3 regions of the Endozoicomonas sp. ALB032 genome follow, and region 3 is predicted to be linked to each of the others. Evidence: predicted binding sites of a transcription regulator. Region 3 holds the regulator's gene; each other region holds the start of a gene.
The links. The regulator PhoB, encoded in region 3, activates phosphate uptake and scavenging genes when phosphate is short. The targets are predictions, from matches to a motif close to TGTCATANNNNTGTCANA.

Region 1 (3,285 bases), 930 kb from region 3:
TTGGCCCGACAAAGAAACGCTTCAGTTGCTCCTGGTTGTCGGCGTTAACGGCTAACAAGTCCTCAGTACTAGTACTGCTTAGCTCAGATGGAATAATGGCCAGCATCTGGTCATTGGTGTTTTCATTGACACCACCGTCTGTCTGAATCCACAACAAACCACGGTCATCAAATGCCAGACCATCCGGGCTGCCAAATTCATTGGCTTCATTCAATCCAGAGAGATTCACCAGGGCACTTTCTGATGCAAAAGAGCCGAACAGGAAGAACTCCCAGGTAAACTGGCTTGGATCAGCCCCTTCATTCCAGCGAATAATATGGCCATACTCATTTCCTTCACGAGGGTTGGCCACGTTGGTGTCGGTATCAGAATTGCCGTCCTGGTTATCACGATCAGTGTTGTTTGTCAGTGTCACATAAACAGAGCCGGTTTTCGGATCTACCGCAGTCCATTCGGGGCGGTCCATGGGGGTAGCGCCTACCAGATCAGCTGCACCCGGCGTGTTCAGGATAATTTCAGCCTGAGTCGTGAATCCTGAGATATCACCTAACCTTCCACCGTCTTTAGTGGTGGCATCGGGAGTCAGGGGCAACCACACACCCTGACCTTCCTCATCGAAGCGAGCGGCATACAAAGTACCTTCATCCATGTACTTTGCACCGGTGGCGAGACGATCTTCAGAGTCAGCATCTGCCGCGTCCCAGAGCTCTTTGGAAACAAACTTGTAGATGTACTCAAACCGGCTGTCATGGCCAGAATAGAAAACAACGGGCTGACCTTCTTCCAGTTTGCCAAATGAGCAGTCTTCGTGACGGAAGCGACCCAGAGCCGTCCGTTTAATCGCTTTAGCCTGTGGACTATAGGGGTCTATTTCTACAATGTATCCGTGACCATTAGCTTCGTTACGGAAATCCTCAGTCTCATCTCCGGAGCCCGGAGTTACATCAAAACGGGCAAACTCGCCGGTTTCGTTTTCGTCAGAAGATAGAGCGGTATCCCAATCATAACGGGTCCCCCTGGAACTGATACCCAGACGTATTTGTTCTTCAGTCCAGTTAGACGGGTCATCGGAACGGGTAAAATAGCCAGGCCAGTTTTCTTCACAGGTCAGATAAGTCCCCCAGGGAGTGTGACCATTACCACAGTTATTGTTGGTGCCCCGGGCAAGGGCTTTATTCCCTTTTTCATCCGTGTATTTGGTAATCAGCAGATCACTGTCTGCCACCGGCCCGGTCAGATCCATTTCAGAGCCTGCAGTGTAACGCTTGTTGTAGTTGCTGTTTTTAACCACATCCCAGACGCCATCAGTCAGTTTGATGTGAACCACTGAAACACCATGAGCGTTAATTTCTTTACGAACTTCCTCAGCAGGACGTACACCATTATTGTCAGTTGCCCCATTCGGATGCAGTCGCGTCTGATCAATAAACTCATGGTTTATACACAGCAGACCTTCAGTACTGTTGCCTTCAAGGGGGAAGAAATGCATCCCATCATGCATCATGCCAGTAGCATTCGCCTGATCGGTGGAACTGTTGGTGCCATCATCTTTCCACTCTGCCGCTAAATCATTCAATGGCGTTCCCCACGGCGCCAGAACCTGAGCAGAGTAGCCAGCAGGTACAGACACAGCATCGGTCTTGGAGCCGGAAATAGAGTCAAAGCCAAGAGAGAGCTCTGATGAAAAAACATCGTCAGAGTCGTCATCGTTACAGCCCGTTAAACCAAAGCTGGCCAGTGCACTAAATGCTGCCAGTGCACCCCCACGTTTCAGAACACCGCGGCGGGAGAGTTCTTTTTCCAGCACTGCCGAGATCGGCCTGTTATCACTGGAGTTATACACCGTCGGATCAAAAGTATATTTGCTCATGTAATATCTACTCGTTCAAGCCAGCTTTATTTGTTGTGTAATATCCTCTAAAGCAGGCTCATTAAACGACACAAGAATTACAGTGAAATGTATTTAAGATGACAGATTTAAAACAATCTTTTGACTGAAATGACGGCGAATGAAGAGGCAGGACAAAAGGCACATAAAAAAATACCCGTGGACCTAAGCCCACGGGTATTTTTCTATCAGGCGTGGTTACAACCGAACTTATTCAGCTTCAACGAATACCTTGATAGTCGCTGCAACGTCGGTGTGCAGCTGGATGGCGATGTCGTATTCGCCAGTAGCGCGAATGGGACCTTCGCCCATGCGAATTTCGCTCTTGGCTACTTCAACGCCAGCACCAGTGATGGCTTCAGCCAGATCACGTGAGCCGATAGAACCGAACAGCTTGCCTTCGTCGCCCGCTTTGGCGGTCAGGGTCAGTTCGATTTCAGCCATTTCAGCTGCACGCTTTTGGGCAGCAGCCAGCTTTTCGTTAGCAGCCTTTTCCAGCTCGGCGCGACGAGCTTCAAAAGCTTCAACATTTTCCTTGGTAGCAGGCACAGCCTTGCTGAAAGGAATCAGAAAGTTACGACCGTAACCGGCTTTAACGGTTACCTTGTCGCCCAGGTTGCCAAGGTTGGCAACTCTCTCAAGCAGGATAACGTCCATCGCTAGCCTCTTACCTTATACCTAGTGCCTGTCAGCCCTGAATCTGCTTACTCACGCGGTTGCGAAAATCAAACAGACTGTCAAGACAAGCAGTCAAAACAATAACCGGGTATGCCAGTTGCGTAAGGGTGATCAACAGCATATACAGTCCAATCAACCAGAAGCTGCCCCGTTGACGCAGTTTTACCAGCCCATGGACCAGCGCCAGACCTGCAATAAACAGTGGCAACGATGCGATGGGTACCAGGGCAGTCATCACAGGTGACAGCGCCGACCCCATCAAAGTGATGGTCAGTAGACCTACCCCGACAGCTGCGGGTAACCGCACCTTGCGGAATTCTTCACCGAATCCTCCGGGGTTATAGAGATCGGCCTGCCAGGAGCGCGCCAGCATCAAAGCCAGGACACAAAACAGTATGTGCACCCAGGCCAGAGCACCCGCTACGCCGTACTCCAGGACCTGTCTCAGATGTTCACCCGGTTGCAGAGCCTCTAGACTGCTACTGCCCTGGAGACTCTTTTTCAGAAACTCCATCACAGTGCCAGCCATGACGCTGATCATCTGCGGTGATATCTGGTACATGGCAAAAGCCACGAGGCCTCCCAGCGGCACAACAGCCAACAGGGTTTTCGGCCATGAGACAGTCTGGCGCAGGACGCAAGCCAGCAACGCTGTGGTTGCCAACCCGATCAATACGCTGTATTGACCAAAGGCGGCCCAGGCTATTCCGGGTAACAAA
Region 2 (3,285 bases), 720 kb from region 3:
AAGACAGCATGCTCATCCTCTTCGTCTGGCCAGACCCCTGTTCCTGCCTGCATTTGTGACACCAGATGCTGCACGGTGTACAAAAAAATTGTTGGCTTAAGTGCCCGGGCCCGCTCAACAATGGCCGGATCATTGCTGTCCAGTGCCATTCTCAACCGTAGATAGATAGGACAGTCATCGTCAGGCCAGGCCCTTCTCCCCGCTTGTATTTGTGTCGTCAGATGTTGCAGGGAGAACAAACAAACTAACGGCCAAAGTACCCGCGCCTGCTCAGCAATGTCTGGATCATCGATACCTTCTGCAATTCTCATCTCTAAAAAGATATGCCCATCATTTTCAGGCCAGGTCGCTCTCTCTGCCTGCACCTGTGACACCAGATGCCGCACAGAGTAAAAATTAACTAATGGCCAAAGTGCCCGCACCTGCTCAGCGATGGCCGGATCATTGCTGACTCCTGCACGAATCAGCCTTTCATAGATATACCTGTCATTCTCAGGCCAGGTTCCTCTCTCTAATAGCATTTCCTTCACAATATGAGCCACCTCTTGCATTTCTTTCTGGATCAGAAAGTCACCCAGAGCACTCTGATCCTGCCGACAATATGGACATAAATGGTTGCCTTTCATGTTAATTTCTTTTGTTAGACACCGTTTCAGGCAGTCCATATGGAACAAATGCAAACACGACGTTTTCACCAGGTCGTCAGATTCTTCAAAGTTATTCCGGCATGCTCTGCAAGTTTCCCCAACATATTCAACCCCCTGCGCTTCTTCAAAGTCATCCAAATCAGATTGAGGCAGCATAAAAACGGGATACAACAAAACTGTTTCTGGCTGATGCAACTGCCTGTGACCAGACAAATCTTTCCCCGATAGTTGAGCAAGCAGTTCCGAAGCATCTAACGGCGCCTGACGGAATAACGAACTGCTGAACACCCTCTTCTGTGAAATCTCTGTCAAAGCCGCAGATAAATCTGTGTCAGTAACGAATTGTCCGGGAGTGCTGCGATATCCATCATAAAACCATTGTTTCAACCACTGCCCGATCCTGAACAGAGCTGACAGGTAGTCAAACTGACAGTCAGGCCTATTAAACAATCCCTTGCCAGGAATACCCGGCATAAATGGTGGAGGTGGTGGGTCGGGTGGAAATCTGCCTCCTGATAATCGCAAGGCGGATTCAGGTGTTGATGTGGGCCATTCCGGCAGTGCAAAGCCTGTGCTGTTTTTCTCTCTTTTCTCACTAACATTCTCCGAAGAGATTAGCCACTGCCACAGAGATGACAGGAGGGCAACTTTAACGTCATCAGTTGACCTTGCTTGTGAGGGCGCATCAAACCATTGCTTTGCCTTTCCTTCTTGCGTTGCGGGAATACCAATAAGAAGTCCTTGAGAGTTGTCAGCAGCAAATCCACTGGCTGCCAGAGAGATCAAGAATGTAAATATGAAAGAAAACGGTTTTAAGTTGCACACAAATTTTCGCTTTTCTTCAGCTGGAGCCTCAGTGTAGCTGATACTGAATAGAGTGCGGTTTGGCTGCGGTGTTTTTCAGACAGCGTGTCCGGTCACGGCTATCTATCGCTCAATACCGGGTATACTGTTCCAAGATACTGAGAGTGGCGGCTTGAGTACTCAACTCCCATTTTTTTCAATTCTGTCATATTTCTGTAACACAGACCTTTTAAGGTACGCTCAATAATCTCTGCGACCAGTGCCATGTACCAACCAATAATAGAAGACAGCCCTGGTGTCGATTACAACACCCCGGCTCATAAACGTCATCAGTCACTTCGCTTTCTCAAAGATCACCTGACCCGGTGGGGTGTAGCCGTCGGTGGCCTCGGTGTTATTGCCGCCATTCTGCTGATCTTCATCTATCTTCTGTACGAAGTTGGGCCTTTATTCAAAAGTGCAGAAATTGAACAAAGCAGTACCTGGACACAGACGATCACAGGGGAGCAGCGCCCTCTCTATCAGAGTATGGAAGAACAGGCTGAACTGGCTTTTTCCATCACTGCCGACGGTGCCCTGACTTTTTCATCCACCCGAACCGGAGGGCAGAAATATCGCTATTCCCTGCCCCTTCCTGCCGGGACCTCAGTCACCACAATTAACAATGATCCATCCGATAGCAACCTCCTGGCTGCGGGTCTGAGTAATGGTCAGGTCATCATTTTCAAGCACGGCTATCAAATTACCTGGCCTGATGACAAGAGGCTGATCACGCCAAGGGTCACCTACCCATATGGTGAGGAAGCGATTGATCTGATAACGGATAATGAGGCTGTTTCACACCTGAGTATCAGTGATAGTGAAGATCAGCTGCTACTCACCGGTTATGGTGACAAGCGCCTCTATATGACCGCTTTTAGCAAGGAAGAAAACTTCCTGACGGAAGAAGTCACGCTTGAAGAAATGAGTGTCACTCTGCCCGAAGTGGATGGACCTGTTCACGATGTACTGATTGCTCCGGATCAGCACTGGCTTTTTGTTCAATCCGGTGCTGATGGCCTGACACTGATCGATATCAGCAACATCAATCAGCCTCACGTCGTGTCAGAGACTGACCTGACTAACGACTCGGCCAGAGTAACAACCATGACATTCCTGTTGGGTGGAGTTTCTCTGCTGATAGGCGATGACACCGGCATGGTCAGCCAGTGGTTCATGGTCAGAGATGAACAAAACCAGTGGCACCTGCAAAGAATTCGCGAGTTCGAGCTGGCCGGTGAACCTATTATGCAGATAGTGCCTGAGCATCGCCGCAAGGGCTTTCTGGCAGCCGATGACAAGGGTAATGTTGGCATCTTCTACACCACAGCCAACAGAACCCTGCTGACTGAGAAGCTGACCGACGGTCCTGTTGAGCAACTGGTTATTGCCCCCCGTAGCAACTACATGCTGGTGAGTAGCAATGGCTCTACCGAATTCTGGCGTGTTGAAAATGAACATCCGGAAGTATCCTTGTCGGCTCTCTGGGGTAGAGTCTGGTATGAGGGTTATGAGAAGCCTGAATATATCTGGCAGTCGTCTGCATCGAATAATGACTTTGAGCCAAAGCTGAGCCTGACCCCTCTGGCCTTCGGCACTCTCAAGGCCGCCTTTTACGCCATGTTACTGGCTACACCTCTGGCAATAGCCGGAGCCATCTATACGGCTTACTTCATGGCGCCAGCCATGCGTCGTAAAGTAAAGCCTGTCATTGAGTTGATGGAAGCACTGCCTACGGTCATTCTGGGTTTTCTGGCCGGTCTCTGGCTGGCCCCCCTGATCGAAAACAGTCTGG
Region 3 (3,285 bases):
TACTGCTGCCTGCCAAAAAGACATCTTCAGGACAATCCAGAGAAATCTGATGCTGGCTTTCACCACTGAGCGCACATCCGTCTTCAACGATACTGCTGAGCAGGGTTTTAACATGAACCCCATTCTCGTCTGCCTGAGCTTCAGCCGACTCCAGTTTGGACAGCAACAGCAGGTCTGCCACCAGATTCTGCATTCTCAGCGACTGCTCCTGCATCCTGTTCAGTGCTTTTTCCCAAACAGGGGGCAGACCTGAATCCGGGCCCAGACTGTCCAGCATGGTTTCGATGTATCCAGACACAACCGTCAGTGGTGTTCTCAGTTCATGGGAGACATTGGCAACAAAGTCTTTTCTCATGACTTCCAGCTGATTCAAGCGCGTGACATCTCTAACGGTCATGAGACGATTGCCTTTGCCATAAACCGTTATATTAAATTGCAGTTGATGATCAGGGTTGATTGGCGAGGGGATCTCAAGAGCTTTTTGATAACCACCCTGCTCAAAGTAGTCGACAAACCTTGGATCACGTAGCAGATTGGTAATCAACTGCCCCTGATCGTCAGGCGTCTTAAGCCCTATCAAAGTTCCAGCGGCGGGATTCCACCATTCCAGGTTGCTCTGATTATCTATCATTACAACACCGTCGTTCAGCGCAGCAGTTGATTCCTGAACACGTTCAATCACTCCGGCCAGCTTTTGCCGGGAACGACTGTGCTGTTTTTGCAATCGATAGATACCATCAAAAATTTGCCCCCAGAACCCTTTACTCTCAGGAGGCTCTTTGCTCCTGGCCTTGGGGTCATTCAGCCAGTCCAGCAGCTTGAAAAGCTGACGGAAGCTCCAGACAAAATAACCTCCCATGACCACACAGAGTCCTAAAAAAGGCTCTCCAAACAACCAGCCCAGGGAAAACCCGACAATCACGTAGGCGATCATGCGGCTCAGCAAATGGGTTTTTGAAATTGTTGTCATATTACTCCCGGCCAGATAACTGCTGAGCACTGAGCATAAAAGGTTTACACCCTCGTTGAGAAACGATATCCAGTACCACGAACCGTTTGCACAAAGGCTTCGTAGTTATCACCTAAGGCCTTACGCAAGCGTCGAATGTGTACATCAACGGTTCGCTCTTCCACATAAACGTTGCCACCCCAGACCTGATCCAGTAACTGCCCACGGGTATAGGCACGCTCCTGGTGCGTCAGGAAAAACTGCAGCAAACGGTACTCGGTAGGTCCTATTTCAGCAGGTGAGCCATCAATAGAGACTCTGTGGCTGACAGGGTCCAGCTCCAATCCCTTGATGACAATGGGAGACTGGTTATCAAATCCGCCTGTACGACGGAGAACCGCTTTTAAACGAGCAGCCAGCTCGCGGGGAGAAAAAGGCTTGGTGATGTAGTCATCGGCACCGGTTTCAAGTCCCTGGATTTTGTGGTCTTCTTCACCTTTGGCCGTCAACATAACAATGGGTATTTCAGAGGTCAGCTCATTGCGCTTCAGACGACGGGCCAGTTCAATTCCAGAGACATCTGGTAACATCCAGTCCAGCAAGATCAGATCGGGTTTGTTATCCACAATCAGAGAGTGCGCTTCTCTGGCATCTGCTGCCTCAAGACAGTCATACCCTGCCATTTCCAGAGCAACGGTCACCATTTCGCGAATCGGTGCTTCGTCATCTACGATCAGAATGGTCTTTCCTGGCATTAATCTCTACCTGTTATCTGTCGATTCGATTTCGGCGGTGACGTTCTGGCATCTATCAGCTGAAGCTCATTAGGGCTATATCAGGATGGTAGTGTCTCAGGACAGCACCTTTCCTATCGCTCAGGCTGCTTCTCACTACTTTGATCAACCGCACTATACACCGGACATTACACCTTTGAAATGTTACAGGCAGATGACACACTAAAGGCTGATATTGCAGCTTAAAAATAAAAAGATCCCTCAGGGTTTACAGGGTAAGGCTTTTCGCCATTTATCCCCACAGCCACCATAAGTAGCAATACTTACCGGGCTCTAAGCCGGATTGAAGATCAAAGATAACTCAACACGAAACCTGCAAATACAATGGCTCCGGCCCAGTGGTTACTAAGAAACGCCCTGAAGCAGGCTTCACGCTCACGACGACGGGTTAACCATTGCTGGTAAACGAAAAGGGCTGCGACAGCCAACAATGAGAGATAATAGAGAGCACCTAACTCCAGTTGATGGCCTGCCATGGCCAGTGTCATCAGGGTAAGTACCTGCAGGCAACCAACAATCAGGTTATCCATCTCGCCAAATAGAATGGCTGTGGACTTGATACCTACTTTCAGATCATCGTCACGATCCACCATGGCGTATTGAGTATCGTAAGCCACTGTCCAGAAGAGATTGGCCAGAAACATCAGCCAGACGATGTTTCCCAACGAGCCACTCTGAGCCGCAAAAGCCATGGGTATCGACCAGCCAAAAGCAGCCCCCAAAACCACCTGAGGCAGATGAGTGTGTCTTTTGGCAAAAGGGTAAGCCGAGGCCAGCAATAATCCGGCAAAAGAGAGCTGGACGGTAAGAGTATTGGTAAAGAGTACAAGAATGAAAGACAAAAGTACCATACCGGAGAAATAGATCAGCGCTTCTTTTTCCTGAATTTTACCCGTTACCAGCGGTCGATGCTGTGTTCTCTTAACATGGCCGTCCACTTTCCTGTCAGCAAAGTCATTAATAACGCAGCCTGCACTGCGCATCAAAACCACGCCGACCGAAAAAATCACCAGATTCTTCAGACTCGGTACACCTTCTGCCGCCACCCAGAGTGCCCACATAGTAGGCCAGAACAACAGATAAATACCAATAGGCCGGTCCAGCCGGGCCAGCCGTAAGAAATCTTTTAAACGGGGAAATCGTTGCAGAACTACTTCAGTGCCTGCCAATACCGCCATTGGTTTTCTGAATTGCATCATAATATTTAGCTGCTTATCTGCATCTTTATTATCATCGCTGAGATTCTTATTGCTCATCGCCCTGAATCATGACCCGCATCGCCAGTTTATCAGGTCAGGCCAGGTTCTCAATCAGGCCATGACCAGACCGACTGCGGAAATCTCTATATTTCACGAGGTAAGTGCTTCGACAAACAATCATTCTTGTAGAGCTTCAGGGTTCAGGATGCTTCGACATGACTCTGGAGTGCTTCTCTGTCTGTTCAGACAGGTCCGGCAAAAAGATTTCACAAACAGATATAGACTTTTCGTGCAAATAAAATAACGACCGCCTTCCCCAGGCTGTTTCATCAGAGTATTTTTC

Region 1: a site for PhoB is predicted at 1,968-1,985, ahead of ACO6VG_RS03920 (PhoX family protein). Genes of this name have one in related genera too.
Region 2: a site for PhoB is predicted at 1,655-1,672, ahead of ACO6VG_RS04840 (ABC transporter permease subunit). Genes of this name have one in related genera too.

What each region holds. Positions count from the first base shown of each region.
Region 1 is NZ_JBLYNW010000001.1:1,244,176-1,247,460, forward strand. Features, by position in the region: gene ACO6VG_RS03920 (PhoX family protein) at 1-1,870, opposite strand, end outside; gene rplI (50S ribosomal protein L9) at 2,099-2,545, opposite strand; gene ACO6VG_RS03930 (hypothetical protein) at 2,577-3,285, opposite strand, start outside.
Region 2 is NZ_JBLYNW010000001.1:1,458,676-1,461,960, forward strand. Features, by position in the region: gene ACO6VG_RS04835 (RING finger protein) at 1-1,433, opposite strand, end outside; gene ACO6VG_RS04840 (ABC transporter permease subunit) at 1,716-3,285, shown strand, end outside.
Region 3 is NZ_JBLYNW010000001.1:2,174,003-2,177,287, reverse strand. Features, by position in the region: gene phoR (phosphate regulon sensor histidine kinase PhoR) at 1-970, opposite strand, end outside; gene phoB (phosphate regulon transcriptional regulator PhoB) at 1,015-1,704, opposite strand; gene ubiA (4-hydroxybenzoate octaprenyltransferase) at 2,034-2,921, opposite strand; gene ACO6VG_RS07730 (chorismate--pyruvate lyase family protein) at 3,136-3,285, opposite strand, start outside.